DNA from 2 places in the Cryobacterium sp. MP_3.1 genome. Region 2 is predicted to be linked to the other one. Evidence: predicted binding sites of a transcription regulator. Region 2 holds the regulator's gene; the other holds the start of a gene.
The links. Region 2 encodes LexA, which represses DNA repair genes until DNA is damaged. Its sites were predicted from a motif close to TCGAACANNTGTTCGA; they were not measured.

Region 1 (6,874 bases), on a different contig from region 2:
CGGTCTCCAGCCAGCGCGGGGCGGTGAGGCTGTCACCGAGCTTGCGCCGCAGGTTGCTCAGGTGCGCCTCGACGGCACGCTTGTCGGCCTCGTTCACGTAGTACGACGTCACGTAGCTCTCGCCGCGCAGCAGCAGCGCCAGGTCGGCCTTGCTGCGCACCCGCCGCTTCGACTCGAGCAGTGCGGCCAGCAGGTCGAATTCGGTGCGGGTCAGGTCCAGCTCAGTGGTGCCGAGCATGGCCAGGCGCATGTCGTTGCTCAGCCGCAGCCCGTTGTGCTCGATCCAGTCGTCGGCCCGTGCGTCACTGCTGGCGGATGCAGCGGTGCCGGCCTGGGGAAGCGGCACGGTCGCGACGTGCTGCCCGCTCATCGCAACCGGGGCCAGGCTCGGCGGCAGGTCGGCCGCCGGGGGAGCGGGCGCGGTGACCGGCGGAACGTACGCGGGGGTGTACTCGGGTTCCGCGGCGAGCTGTGCGCCGGCGGTCGGTGCGTACGCGGGGGCGGCGGGCTCGGTGATGACCTCGGTACCCTCCGGCGGCAGTGCCAGCCGGGGGCGGCGCAGCATGGCGTCAATGCGGGCGCGCAGTTCGCGCGGCCGGAACGGCTTGGTGAGGTAGTCGTCGGCGCCGGACTCCAGGCCCTGCAGCGTGTCGATCTCTTCGTCGCGGGCGGTGAGCATCACGAGGTAGGTGGCGCTGAATGCGCGAATCCGCTTGGCGGTCTCGAACCCGTCCATGCCCGGCATGCTCACGTCGAGCGTGGTGACGATCGGGTCGTACGCGCGAACCGCGCGCACCCCGTCGAGCCCGTTGCTCGTGGCGATGGTCTTGAACCCGGCCTGGGTGAGTACGGCTTCAAGCAGATGGCGGATGTCTGCGTCGTCCTCAATAATGACCGCTACCCTGCGTATTTCCCCGGTCGTCGACATACCTGAGTATATTACGCGGGTCGAGCATCCATCAGATAGACCCGATTCGGCCCGCCGCCCGGCTACCAGCCGGCAGCGGCCGCGAGCTCGAGGGCCCGCTCGTTCCACCATTCGCCGGCGGCCGGACCGCCGTTGCAGGTGCCGTCGCTCTCGCCCGGCTCCTTCACCCACAGATTCGCGTCGCGCAAGGCCCCATCCGTTGTGGCCTCGGGAGTGCCGCCCAGGGCCCGCCCGGCGGGGTTGCACCATTCGCCGTTGCCGCCCCGGCCGTTGCGCGAGGTGTCGACGACGAAGTGGGCCCCGCCGGTGAGCGCGGAGACCGCCTCACCGAAGGCCTGCTCGGCGGCCGAGTCGTTGTAGTTGGAGACGTTGGTCGCGAAACCGCGCACCTGCGCGACGCCGGCGCGGTTGAGCAGATCGGCGGCGGTGGCCGGGGTGAGCCAGTCGGAGTGGCCGGCGTCGAGGTAGACCGTGGCGACCGTGGGCGCAAAAGCGGCCACGCCCTGCTGAATCTGTGCCACCCTCTGCTCGACGTTGCCGCACTCGGTGGCCAGCGCCAGCGCATCCGGTTCGAGAATAACCACGGATGCCTTCAGCGTCAGCGCCGTCGCGATGGAGGCCACCCAGGTGGGATAGTCGCTCTCCGAGAGGCCGCCGGCCGAGAAGTTGCCGCAGTCGCGGTCGGGGATGCCGTAGACCACGAACACCGGCGTCTGCCCGACCTCTTCGGCGGCATCCGCGATGGCGGTGACGTCGGCCTGCACGGTGTTCAGCGGGTACTTCTCCGGCATCAGCCAGATCGCGGAGGGCTGCTCGGCCAGCTTGCCGAGGGTGGCGGCCGCGGCGGAGTCCGGGTCGGCGACCGCGGCGGCGGTGGCAGCCACCTGCGCGGTCGAGTTCGGGTTGGTATAGAAGGAGCGGCCGGCGAGAGGGTTGCCGGCGGCTGCGCTGGTGGCAGTGACCGCGAAGCTGCCGATGAACAGGCCGAGCGCCACGATGGGCGCAGCGAGTGCGATGATGCCCAGGGAAAGGCCGAGACGACTACCGGTCGAGTCCATTTTGCAACCTTATCGCCCGCATCCGGCGTTCGCAGCCGGGGGCTGCTGCGCCCCGGCGGAGCGGCCCGCGCGGCGGGTTAGAGTTAGAGCGTGAATTCAGAAAAGGTCGATGTCGCCCTGATTGGCGGGGGAATCATGAGCGCCACCCTGGCCACCCTGCTCGCCGAACTGCAGCCGGACTGGAACATCCAGGTCTACGAGCGCCTCGGTGAGCTCGCGCAGGAGAGCTCCAACCCGTGGAACAACGCCGGGACCGGCCACGCCGCGCTCTGCGAACTCAACTACATGCCTCAGGCTGCCGACGGCACCGTCACGGCCGAGAAGGCCGTCGCCATCAACGAGCAGTTCCAGATCAGCCGTCAGCTCTGGTCACACCTGGTGGAGACCGGGGTGCTGCCCGAGCCGGAGAAGTTCATCAACTCCACCCCGCACATGACCTTCGTGCACGGCACCGCCAACGTGGACTACCTGCGCAAGCGCATGGCCGTGCTCGCCGGTGAGCCGCTGTTCGCCGGGATGGAATACAGCGAAGACCCCGCCGTCATCGAAAAGTGGACCCCGCTGCTGACCAAGAAGCGCGCCGCCAAGCAGAAGATCGCGGCGACCCGCATCGAGTCCGGCACCGACGTGGACTTCGGCGCCCTCACCCGCTACCTGTTCGCCTCGCTCAAGAAGCGCGGCACCGACGTGCACCTCAACCAGCAGGTCACCGCAATCAAGCAGCAGGATGACGGCTCCTGGAAGCTCAAACTGCTCAGCCTGGTGGGTCGTTACACGAACACCGTCGAGGCCCGCTTTGTCTTCGTCGGTGCCGGCGGCGGCGCCCTCGCGCTGCTGCAGAAGAGCGGCATCCCCGAAATCAAGGGCTTCGGCGGCTTCCCGATCAGCGGCCAGTTCCTGCGCACCAACAATCCCGCCATCGTCAAACAGCACCAGGCCAAGGTCTACGGCAAGGCCGCCGTGGGCGCGCCGCCGATGTCGGTGCCGCACCTCGACACCCGGGTAGTGGATGGCGAGACCTCGCTGCTCTTCGGCCCGTTCGCCGGATTCAGCCCCAAGTTCCTCAAGACCAGCACCTGGTTCGACCTGCCTTTCTCCGTGCGCGCGCACAACCTCGTGCCGATGCTCGCCGTGGCCAAGAACAACTTCGGCCTGATGAAGTACCTGGTCGGCGAGGTTTTCGCCTCCCGCACGGCCAAGCTCAACGCACTGCGCGAGTTCATGCCCACGGCCAAGGCCGAGGACTGGGAACTGATCACCGCCGGCCAGCGGGTGCAGGTCATGAAGAAGGACGCCAAGGCCGGCGGCATCCTGCAGTTCGGCACCGAGGTCATCACCTCCGCCGACGGCAGCATCGCCGGGCTCCTCGGCGCCTCGCCCGGAGCCTCCACCGCCGCGCCGATCATGGTCGACCTGCTCAAGCGCTGCTTCCCGGGCGAGTACTCCCGCTGGGAGCCGCAGCTGCGCGAGATGGTCCCGAGCCTGGGCACCAAACTCTCCGACGATCCCGCCGCGGCCGCCGCCTCCCTGGCCGCCACCGCCAAGACCCTGCACCTCACCGCGTAGATCCTCTTCTGCTGGTCGAGCTCGTCCCGTCGGTCGAGCTGGTCGAGGTTGTCGAGCCCCGTGACCCGGCCTGCGCCACGCCCGCGGCCCGCATCCGCTGCCCGACTGCGAGCTATGCGGGTCAAGCGCCGCTATGCGGGTGGCGTGCCACCCGCATAGCGGCGCGTACCCCGCATACCGCCACGGCCGGCGGATGCGCCCCCAAGCCCGCCCCCGCCCCGCCGCCCACCCCGCGTGACACACCCACCACCTTGCATCCCACTCGAACATGTGTTCGACTGGATGCATGCGCTGGAGTGGACAGGAACTAACGACCGAGCAGGCCGGCGCGCTGCCCGGTCTGGCCCGGCTGAACAACCTGGTGCGCAGCGTCCGCACCCCCGAGTTCGACGGGATCACCTTCCACGAGGTGCTCGCCAAGTCCGCCCTCAACCGGGTGCCCGGCCAGAGTGCGATGCCGTTCGGCTGGACCATCAACCCGTACCGCGGCTGCTCTCATGCGTGCACCTACTGTCTGAGCCCGGAAACCCTCATCCTGATGGCCGACGGCCGCCAGAAACCGCTCTGGGAGGTGCGGGTCGGCGACGCAATCATCGGCACCCGCGCGGAAGGCTCCTACCGGCGATACGTCGAGACGACGGTCCTCGCTGCCTGGAACACCCGCAAGCGCGGCCACCGGATCACCCTCGCCGACGGCACCGAGATCGTGGCCAGCGGCGACCACCGATTCCTCACCGAACGCGGCTGGAAGTTCGTGACCGGCGCGATGAGCGGTATCGCGCAACGCCCGTACCTCACCACGAGCAACAAGCTCATGGGCTTCGGGCTCAATGGGCTCACCGAAACGACCCAGCCGCACTTTTTTGCACCCAACTACCGGCGAGGTTACCTGACAGGGATGATTCGGGGCGACGGCATGATGATCTCCCGGGATTATCCGCGTCGGGCTCGGGGCGGCAGCACGGTGCGCCTGTTCAGGCTGGCGTTGGCCGACCCAGAAGCGCTCAACCGCTCTCGCCTGTTTCTCGAGCAGGAGGACATTCGCACGCAGACCCGCCCCTTCGCCGTCGCATCCGATGCGAGGCGGTCAATCAACTCGATCTACTCCGGGAAGGCCGAGAATTACACTCGGATCACCGATCTCATCGATTGGCCGGAATCGCCGGACCCGGATTGGCATGCAGGGTACCTCGCGGGTGTCTTCGACGCGGAGGGATCGTGTTCGCAAGGGGTTCTGCGCATCAGCAACAAAGATGTCGCGATCCTCGACAACATCCAGCGGTCCATGGGCGCACTGGGAATCGATCACGTGCTCGAAGGCCCAAGGTCAAATGGTGTCCGCTGCGTTCGAGTGACCGGCGGTCTCCCGATGCGGTCGAGGTTCTTCAACTTGACCGGCCCAGCCATCGACCGCAAGCTCGCCATCACGGGCAGGGTGGTGAAGTCGGATGCCGAGCTGCAGATCATGGGGATCGACGACCTGGGTGTCACCATGGACATGATCGACATCACCACTGGCACCGGTGACTTCATCGCCAATGGCGTGATCAGCCACAATTGCTTTGCGCGCCCCACCCACAACTACCTCGACCTCAACGCCGGCAAGGACTTCGACAACGAGATCATCGTCAAGGTGAACGTGGCCGAGGTGCTCCGGAAAGAACTCGGCAAACCCACCTGGGGCAGACATCCGGTGGCCCTGGGCACCAACACCGACCCGTACCAGCGCGCCGAGGGCCGCTACCGGCTGATGCCCGGAATCATCGCCGCGCTCGCCGAATCCGGCACCCCGTTCTCGATCCTCACCAAGGGCACCCTGCTGCGCCGCGACCTCGACCTCCTGCACGAGGCCAGCCAGCAGGTGCCGGTGGACCTCGCCATGTCCATCGCCATCTACGACGACGCCCTGCAGCAGGCCGTCGAGCCGGGCACCCCGAGCACCAAGGCGCGGCTGGCCACGATCAGCGCGATCCGCGACAAGGGCATGGACTGCTCGGTGTTCCTGATGCCGATCCTGCCGTTCCTCACCGACACCCGCTCCCACCTCGACGAGGCCATGCGCCAGGCCAAGGCCGCCGGCGCCACCGGGGTGCTCTACAGCTCGCTGCACCTCAAGCCCGGGGTCAAGGAGTGGTACTCCCAGTGGCTCGAGCAGGACCACCCTGAGCTGCTGCCCAGGTACCGCGAGCTCTACAAGCGCGGCACCTACGCACCCAAGGAGTACCGCCAGTGGCTGGCCGAGCGCATCCAGCCACTGATCCGCGCGCACGGCCTGCAGCGCCGCACCGAGGACCCGGCCACCGGCGGCATCCTCTCCACGGCCCTTACCGCCTCGCCCGTCGGCGCCAGCACCGCCGCCCCCGGCAGCCCGAACGTCCCGCCCTCCCTGATCGCCGCCGAGCTGCCCCTGGACCTGACACCGACGCTATTCTGAGCGGCTGTCGCTCCAGCCGACCATCCGCAAGTCCCTCCGCCTGGCTCGAGTTGCTCAGGTCACGCCTAGCTGCCCGCTCCCTGCCCGAGTTATGCGGGTCAGACGCCGCTATGCGGGTGGCGGGCCAGGCGCATAGCGGCGTTTACCCCGCATGACGTCCCAACCAACGGATGCGGCGCCCCGCCGAGCCGCCAACCCCACGGACGATGGATATAGCGTCATTTGTTGCGGGCGCCAACGGCGATCGATAGGCTCTCGATCGCACCGGCGTCGGCGACTAGACAGCCTGCTGGGCACGGCGCTCAGAGATGGATCCGAATGTCGACGTCGTCGCGCAATCCGGTGGCCAGATGGACCCGTCTGAGCGGAGCCGTGCTCGCGTTAGCCGGCATGAGCCTGATCGCCGTGCCGCTCGTCGCGGCCGCAGACCCGGCCGGGCCAACGATGAACAGTGTCACGATCGAAGTGATGATCTTTGACCAGGATGCCCCGGTTCCCCTGGTCGGCAGCGTCGTGACGCTGCGAAATGAGACGAGCGGTCAAAACGCGGGCACAGGTAGGACCGGATCCGATGGCCGCGTCACGTTCGACGTCGATACGGCGGCCTCGTCGCAGTACTCCGCCGACCCGCAGTGGCCCGGCGGCAGCGACGACGATGACGCCCTGTGGTGGATGCGGGCGGAGTTCCGCGCCACGACCACGAACGTCGTGCCCATCAACATTCAGCACCCCTACCGATACCTCTCCGGGCGCATCACCGCGACGGACGGCACCACCGCGCTTTCGGACCTGACCGGCGGCGCCGCTGTCCTCAGCCGCGGAGACGCCATCCTGCAAACGATCCCACTGGCCGCCGACGGTACCTTCCGCACCCCCGCTGTGCCGACC
Region 2 (6,874 bases):
CGCTTGTCGATGATGTCGCCGCCGTGGGCGTCGTTCAGCGCCGCCATCACGGCGCTGAACGCGCCGACGCCGGGGACCAGGAGTCCGTCGGCCTCGAGCGCGAGCTTGCGGTCGCCGGTGAGGGTGACGTCGGCACCGGCGAGTTCGAGCGCCTTGACGGCCGAGTGCACATTGCCCGTGCCGTAGTCCAGGACGACGACCGAGGTCACAGTGCGCCCTTGGTGGACGGGATGCCGGAGACCAGCGGGTCGTAGGCCTTGGCCTGGCGGAAGGCGCGGGCGAAGGCCTTGAACTCGGCCTCGGCGATGTGGTGGGGGTCGCGGCCGCCGAGGACGGTGACGTGCACCGTCAACGCGGCGTTGAAGGAGATGGCCTCGAAAACGTGCCGCACCATCGAGCCGGTGAAGTGCCCGCCGATGAGGTGGAATTCGAATCCGGCGGGCTCGCCGGTGTGCACGAGGTACGGCCGACCAGAGATGTCCACCACGGCCTGCACGAGGGCTTCGTCCAGCGGCACCAGGGCGTCACCGTAGCGGGAGATGCCGGCCTTGTCACCGAGGGCCTGCTTGATGGCCTGGCCCAGGACGATGCCGATGTCCTCGACGGTGTGGTGCACATCGATCTCGATGTCGCCCTTGGCGTGCACGGTGAGATCGGTCAGCGAGTGCTTCGCGAACGCCGTGAGCAGGTGGTCGTAAAACGGCACGCTGGTGTGGATGTCGCTCACCCCGGTGCCGTCGAGGTTGATCGAGAGGTCGATGCTCGATTCGCTCGTTTCGCGCTGCAGGTGGGCACGGCGAGGCGAGGGCGTGACGTTGCTCATGGCGTTAGTTTATTCGGCTATCGGGCGGAGCCGTGCGATGGCGGCCAGGAACGCGCCCGTCTCGGCTTCGGTGCCGGCCGAGACCCGGAGGTGGCCGGGGATACCGACGTCGCGGATCAGGATGCCTTCGGCCAGGAGTGCCTCGAAGATCGCGTGCGGGTCGGCGACCCCGCCGAACAACACGAAGTTGCTTCCGCTGCGCAGGGGGCTGAAGCCGAGATTTGTCAGTTCGGTCACCAGGCGATCGCGTTGCACCCGGATGTCGTCGACCATGGCGAGCATCTCACCGGTGTGGGCGAGCGCGGCCACCGCCGCCGCCTGGGTGAGAGCGGAGAGGTGATACGGCAGCCGGACCAGGCGGAGCGCATCCGTGACCGCCGGGTCGGCGGCCAGGTAACCCAGCCGCACGCCGGCGAAGGCGAAGGCCTTGCTCATGGTCCGTGACACGAGCAGGCGCTCCCGGCCGGGCAGCAGGGTGAGCGCACTGTCGGTGCCGTCCGGCGCGAACTCGGCGTAGGCCTCGTCGACGACAACGATGCCGGGGGTCGCGTCGTAGACGGCCGCGATGGTCTCCAGCGACAACGGGGTGCCGGTCGGGTTGTTCGGTGAGCAGAGGAAGACGATGTCGGGCGAGGTCTCCTCCACCCAACGGGCGGCGGTCTCGGGCGAGAGTTCGTAGTCGGCGTCACGGCCGCCGGGGATCCAGCGGGTATCGGTGCCGGAGGCGAGGATCGAATACATCGAGTAGGTCGGCGCGAAGCCGAGCAGCGACCGGCCCGGTCCGCCGAAGGCCTGCAGAACCTGCTGCAGAACCTCGTTGGAACCGTTGGCGGCCCAGATGTTGTCGCGGGTGAGACCGTGGCCGAGGTAGCCGGCGAGGGCGTCGCGCAGCTGGCTGAATTCCCGGTCGGGGTATCGGTTGACGGTGAGAATGGCCTCGGCCAGGGCCTCCGCGATGTCGGCGGCGACCGCGGGCGGGATCGGGTGCGTGTTCTCGTTGACGTTCAACGCCACCGGCACGTGCAGCTGGGGTGCTCCGTAGGGGATTTGTCCGCGGAGGTTGGCACGCAGGGGCAGGTCGTTGAGGCTGGTCACCCGAACAAGCTTAGTTGCGCCCGCGGCCGAGCTCTCTTGTCCGAGGCGGGAGGGGCGATCGGCTCCGGGCTGATCGGCTCCGGGCTGAGCGGCTCAGTACTCGGCGGGAAGGGCGAGGCGCTGGCCGGGCTGCACGGCCTCGGAGGACAGCTGGTTGAGGTTGACGATGTCGATGATCACGTCGCGCGGGTCTTGTCCGGGGGCGACAGACTCGGCCAGCTGCCAGAGCGACTGGCCGGCCTCAATGGTGACGTAGTCGAACGCGGCCGCGCCGACACCCGCGCTGCCCTCTGCCGCGGCCATGCCGCCGTTGACGGCGATGCCGATGACGCCGAGTACCAGGGGCACTGCGGCGAGGGCCGTGAAAACGGCCCGCCCGCGGCGGGTCAGCCGCAGGTGTGTGGTGGGCGGGGTGGCCGGGCTGTGGTTGTCCGGTGCTGCAAATGCTGCGCTCATGTCAAACCTCCTGGTAACGCATCTGGCCCTCGGCCGGGAGGGCCAGATGCGAATCTATGTTCCGAATATATCTTCGAGTGTTCGAACAATCAACCCTGTTTCCGGATATTATGGAGACAGATTCCGCAACACACTCGAATGCATGTCTACGAACCGCTGCTCTGTGGCTACAGTTTCGATCGGGTAGCTGTACTCAAACAGACACCACCGACATTGCTGCCTGAGCCCGAGAAGTCTGAGCCCGACGAGCACCAGCCCGGCGAGCACGAGCCCCACCAGCACCAGCCCGAACCGACTAACCAGAGGAGCGTCAACGTGGCACAACAGAGCACACCTCGGGACAAGGGCGGCACGCGACGCCGCAAGAGCCTGAGCGACAAACAGCGCGCGGTGATGGACGTCATCCAGCGTTCGGTGCGCGACCGCGGTTACCCGCCGAGCATGCGCGAGATCGGCGACGCCGTTGGTCTGTCCTCGTTGTCGAGCGTGACCCACCAGCTGCACCAGCTCGAGCTGAGCGGGTACCTGCGTCGCGACCCGCACCGGCCGCGAGCACTCGAGGTGCTCATCGAGCTGCCTCAGTCCTCCGAGGAGGTCACGCCCGGCGCCGCCGACGACTATCAGTCCGGCATCCAGGTAGGTGATGCGGCGATGGTGCCGCTCGTCGGCCGCATCGCCGCCGGTATCCCGATCATGGCCGACCAGCAGATCGACGAGATCTTCCCGCTCCCCCGGCAACTGGTGGGCAAGGGCGAGCTGTTCATGCTCAAGGTCGTCGGTGATTCGATGATCGACGCCGCAATCTGTGATGGCGACTGGGTGGTCATCCGCCAGCAGAAGACCGCGGAGAACGGCGAGATCGTCGCCGCCATGCTCGACGGCGAAGCCACCGTGAAGGTGCTGCGACAGCGCGACGGCCACACCTGGCTGCTCCCCCGCAACACCAACTTCGAGCCGATCCTGGGCGACTTCGCCGAGGTCCTCGGCAAGGTCGTCGCGGTGTTGCGTTCGGTCTAGATCCGCACCGCTCCAGGCACGCAACAGGCCCGACCCCGCGAGGGGTCGGGCCTTCGTGTTGTGCCGGCGAAGTCAGAGCGAGCGAGGTCAGGCCAGCGTCGCCCGAACCGCGCGGGTGGCGTCGACGATGTTGCGCAGAGACTCCACGGTCTCCGCATAGCCGCGGGTCTTCAGTCCGCAGTCCGGGTTCACCCAGACCTGGCGAGCGGGGATCGATTGCAGGGCCCGCTCGAGAAGTTCGGTGATCTCGGCCACACCGGGCACCCGCGGCGAGTGGATGTCGTAGACGCCCGGGCCGATGCCGTGGTCGAAGCCACTGGTCTGCAGGTCGGCCACGACCTCCATCTTCGAGCGGGCGGCTTCGATACTGGTCACGTCGGCGTCCAGGTTGCGAATCGCGTCGATGACGACCCCGAACTCCGAGTAGCAGAGGTGGGTGTGGATCTGGGTCTGGTCGGCGACCCCCGCGGTGGCGAGCCTGAACGACCCGACCGACCAATCCAGGTAGTCGGCGTGGTCCTTCTTCTTCAGGGGCAGCAGTTCGCGCAGCGCGGGCTCGTCGACCTGCACCACCCGGATACCGGCCGCCTCGAGGTCACCGATCTCGTCGCGCAACGCGAGCGCCACCTGCCGGGCGGTCTCCCCCAGCGGCTGGTCGTCGCGCACGAACGACCAGGCCAGGATGGTGACCGGTCCGGTGAGCATCCCCTTGACCGGCTTCTCGGTGAGGGTCTGGGTGTAGCTGGACCACTCCACGGTGATGGGCGCGGGCCGGGATACGTCACCCCACAGGATCGACGGTCGGGTGCACCGGCTGCCGTAGGACTGCACCCAGCCGTTCTCGGTGACGGTGAAGCCATCGAGGTTCTCGGCGAAGTACTGCACCATGTCGTTGCGCTCGGGTTCACCGTGCACGAGAACGTCGAGGCCGAGGTCTTCCTGCAGCTGCACGACCCGGCCGATCTCGGCGCGCATGAGCTCCTGGTAGTCGGCGGATGCGAGTTCGCCCGAGACCAGGCGGGCGCGAGCGCGGCGGATATCACTCGTCTGCGGGAACGAGCCGATGGTCGTGGTCGGCAGCGGGGGCAGGTCGAGCACGGCATCCTGAGCGGCCAGGCGGGCCTCGTAGTCGCCGCGGCTGAAGTCGGCCGGGGTGAGGGTGTCGAGGCGGGCGCGTACGGCGCCGTCACGCACGCCGGGCGAGACCCGGCGCGCCTCCAGCGACGCGGTGGCCGCGTCGAGATCGGCCTGCACGGCAGCCTGCCCCTCGGAGAGGCCGCGGGCGAGGGTGGCGACCTGACCGATCTTCTGGTCGGCGAACGCCAGCCAGCCGGTGAGGTCGGCGCCGAGCTTGGTCTCGTCGGTGACGTCGTGCGGCAGGTGCAGCAGCGAGGTGGAGCTGGAGACCGCGACCCGGTCGCTCAGCGCGCCCAGCTGGGCCACCTTGTCGAATGCCGCCGCGAGGTCGCCCCGCCAGATGTTGTGACCGTCGATCACGCCGGCCACGAGGGTGGTGTCGGCCAGGCCGGGCACGTCGGCGGGCACGGTGCCGCGCACGAGGTCCAGGCCGATGGCCTCGACAGGGGTCTTGGCCAGAACGGGTAGGGCGTCGTCGAGGCTGCCGTAGGGCGCGGCCACGAACAGTCCGGGCCGACTGTCGAGGCCGCCGAGGGTGTCGTAGGCCCGGGCGAGGGCGGCGAGGGCACGGTCGCGCGGGATGTCGATGCTCTCGCTGACGAGGGCCGGTTCGTCCAGCTGTACCCACTCCGCACCCGCGGCGGCGAGGCGCTCGATGAGGGTGGCGTAGACCGGCAGCAGGTCGTCGAGGCGATCGAGCGGGTGAAAGCCGGCCGGGGCCGTTTCGCTCGGCTTGGCCAGGAGCAGGAAGGTGACCGGACCGACGATGACGGGTCGGGTGAGGAAGCCGGCGGCGACAGCCTCGTCGAACTCCCGCACGATGCGGTCGCTGGCGAGGTGGAAGTTCGTCTCCGGGCCGATTTCCGGCACCAGGTAGTGGTAATTGGAGTCGAACCACTTGGTCATTTCGAGCGGCAGGTTCTCGCCGGCGCCGCGGGCCAGGGTGAAATAGCCGGCGAGGTCGAGGTGTCCGTCGGCGTCGACGAGACCGGCGAAGCGGGTGGGGATGGCGCCGACGGTCACCGCCGCATCCAGCACCTGGTCATAGAAGGAGAAGCTCTCCGGAATCGAGGAGTCGCTGCGGCCGAGGCCGAGGCCCACGAGCCGCTCCCGGGTGGTGTTGCGCAGGCCTGCCGCGGTCGCTTCGAGTTGAGCGGCGTCGATCCGGCCGGCCCAGAAGGCTTCGACGGCCTTCTTCAGTTCGCGGCGGCGGCCGATCCGCGGGTAGCCGAGGATCGTTCCGGTGGGGAATGCGGGGACGGTGATGGTCATCAGTAATGGTCCTTCGTGGAGTGGATTCCGGCACGGGTGTCGGCAGGGCTGGTCGAGGGATGGGTCGGAGGCGGGGTGTGAGCGGAGACGACCGGTTGTGCCGGTGCGAGCGCGCCGGCGCGGTCGAGCACGGCGAGCACGGTCTCGTGCTGGTTGAAGGCGTAAAGGTGCAGGCCGGGAGCCCCGCCGGCGATGAGCTTCTCGGCGAGGGCGGCGGCGTGGCTGATGCCGATCTCGCGCTGGCCCTCCAGGGTGGGTTCCACCTCGAGCTGGATCGAGAGTTCGGCGGGCAGTTCCTCCCCGGAGAGCTCGAGGATGCGCCGCAGCCGGCCGGGGCTGGTGACGGGCATGATGCCGGGCAGAATCGGAAACTCCACTCCGGCTTCCCTGGCTCGCTGGATGAAGCTGAGGTAGTGGTCGGCGTGGAAGAAGAGTTGGGTGATGGCGAGGTTGGCGCCCGCCGCCTGCTTGGCCAGCAGGGTGTCGATGTCCTGCGCGGTGGATCGTGAGCGCGGGTGCCCGTTGGGGAACGCGGCCACGGCGATGCGCACGTGCTCACGTTCGGTCTTCACGGCGCGGGCGCGAGGGAGTCCGGGGATGGGGGTCTCCTGGTACGGCACTCGCTCGGCCTGCACCCGATGGATCAGCTGCACCAGCTCGCCGGCGCTGTGCAGGTCGCCGAGGAAGGCGTCGTTCTCGGTCAGGCCCTCGGGCGGGTCACCGCGGAGGGCGAGGAAGCTGCTCACGCCGGCATCGAGGAACTCGCGGATCAGGCTGCTCGCCTCGGCGTGCGAGGAACCGACGCAGGTGAGGTGCGCCATCGGGTCCACGGTGGTGGCCCGGCGGATGTAGCGCAATACGTCCAGGGACGAGGTGCGGGAGGAGCCGCTGGCGCCGTAGGTCACCGAGATGAACCTGGGACGGGAGGCAGCCAGGGCGTCGATGGTGGTGTGCAGGGCCGTCGTCGCGGCATCCGTCTTGGGCGGGTACAGCTCAAACGAGAACGGGATGCTCGACCGACAGTCGGGGTCCGCCGGCGGGGTCGTGGGGGTCGCTGTCATGGTTCCTCATTCG

Region 1: RCH12_RS02150 (intein-containing Rv2578c family radical SAM protein) is a predicted target of LexA. The motif match lies at 3,815-3,830, and genes of this name have one in related genera.

Annotation. Positions count from the first base shown of each region.
Region 1 is NZ_JAXCHV010000002.1:113,128-120,001, forward strand. Features, by position in the region: gene RCH12_RS02135 (response regulator transcription factor) at 1-928, opposite strand, end outside; gene RCH12_RS02140 (glycoside hydrolase family 6 protein) at 991-1,986, opposite strand; gene RCH12_RS02145 (malate:quinone oxidoreductase) at 2,077-3,552, shown strand; gene RCH12_RS02150 (intein-containing Rv2578c family radical SAM protein) at 3,839-5,986, shown strand; gene RCH12_RS02155 (hypothetical protein) at 6,305-6,874, shown strand, end outside.
Region 2 is NZ_JAXCHV010000005.1:30,738-37,611, forward strand. Features, by position in the region: gene hisH (imidazole glycerol phosphate synthase subunit HisH) at 1-209, opposite strand, end outside; gene hisB (imidazoleglycerol-phosphate dehydratase HisB) at 206-823, opposite strand; gene RCH12_RS04915 (histidinol-phosphate transaminase) at 833-1,918, opposite strand; gene RCH12_RS04920 (LysM peptidoglycan-binding domain-containing protein) at 2,012-2,374, opposite strand; gene lexA (transcriptional repressor LexA) at 2,768-3,391, shown strand; gene metE (5-methyltetrahydropteroyltriglutamate--homocysteine S-methyltransferase) at 3,479-5,800, opposite strand; gene RCH12_RS04935 (methylenetetrahydrofolate reductase) at 5,800-6,861, opposite strand.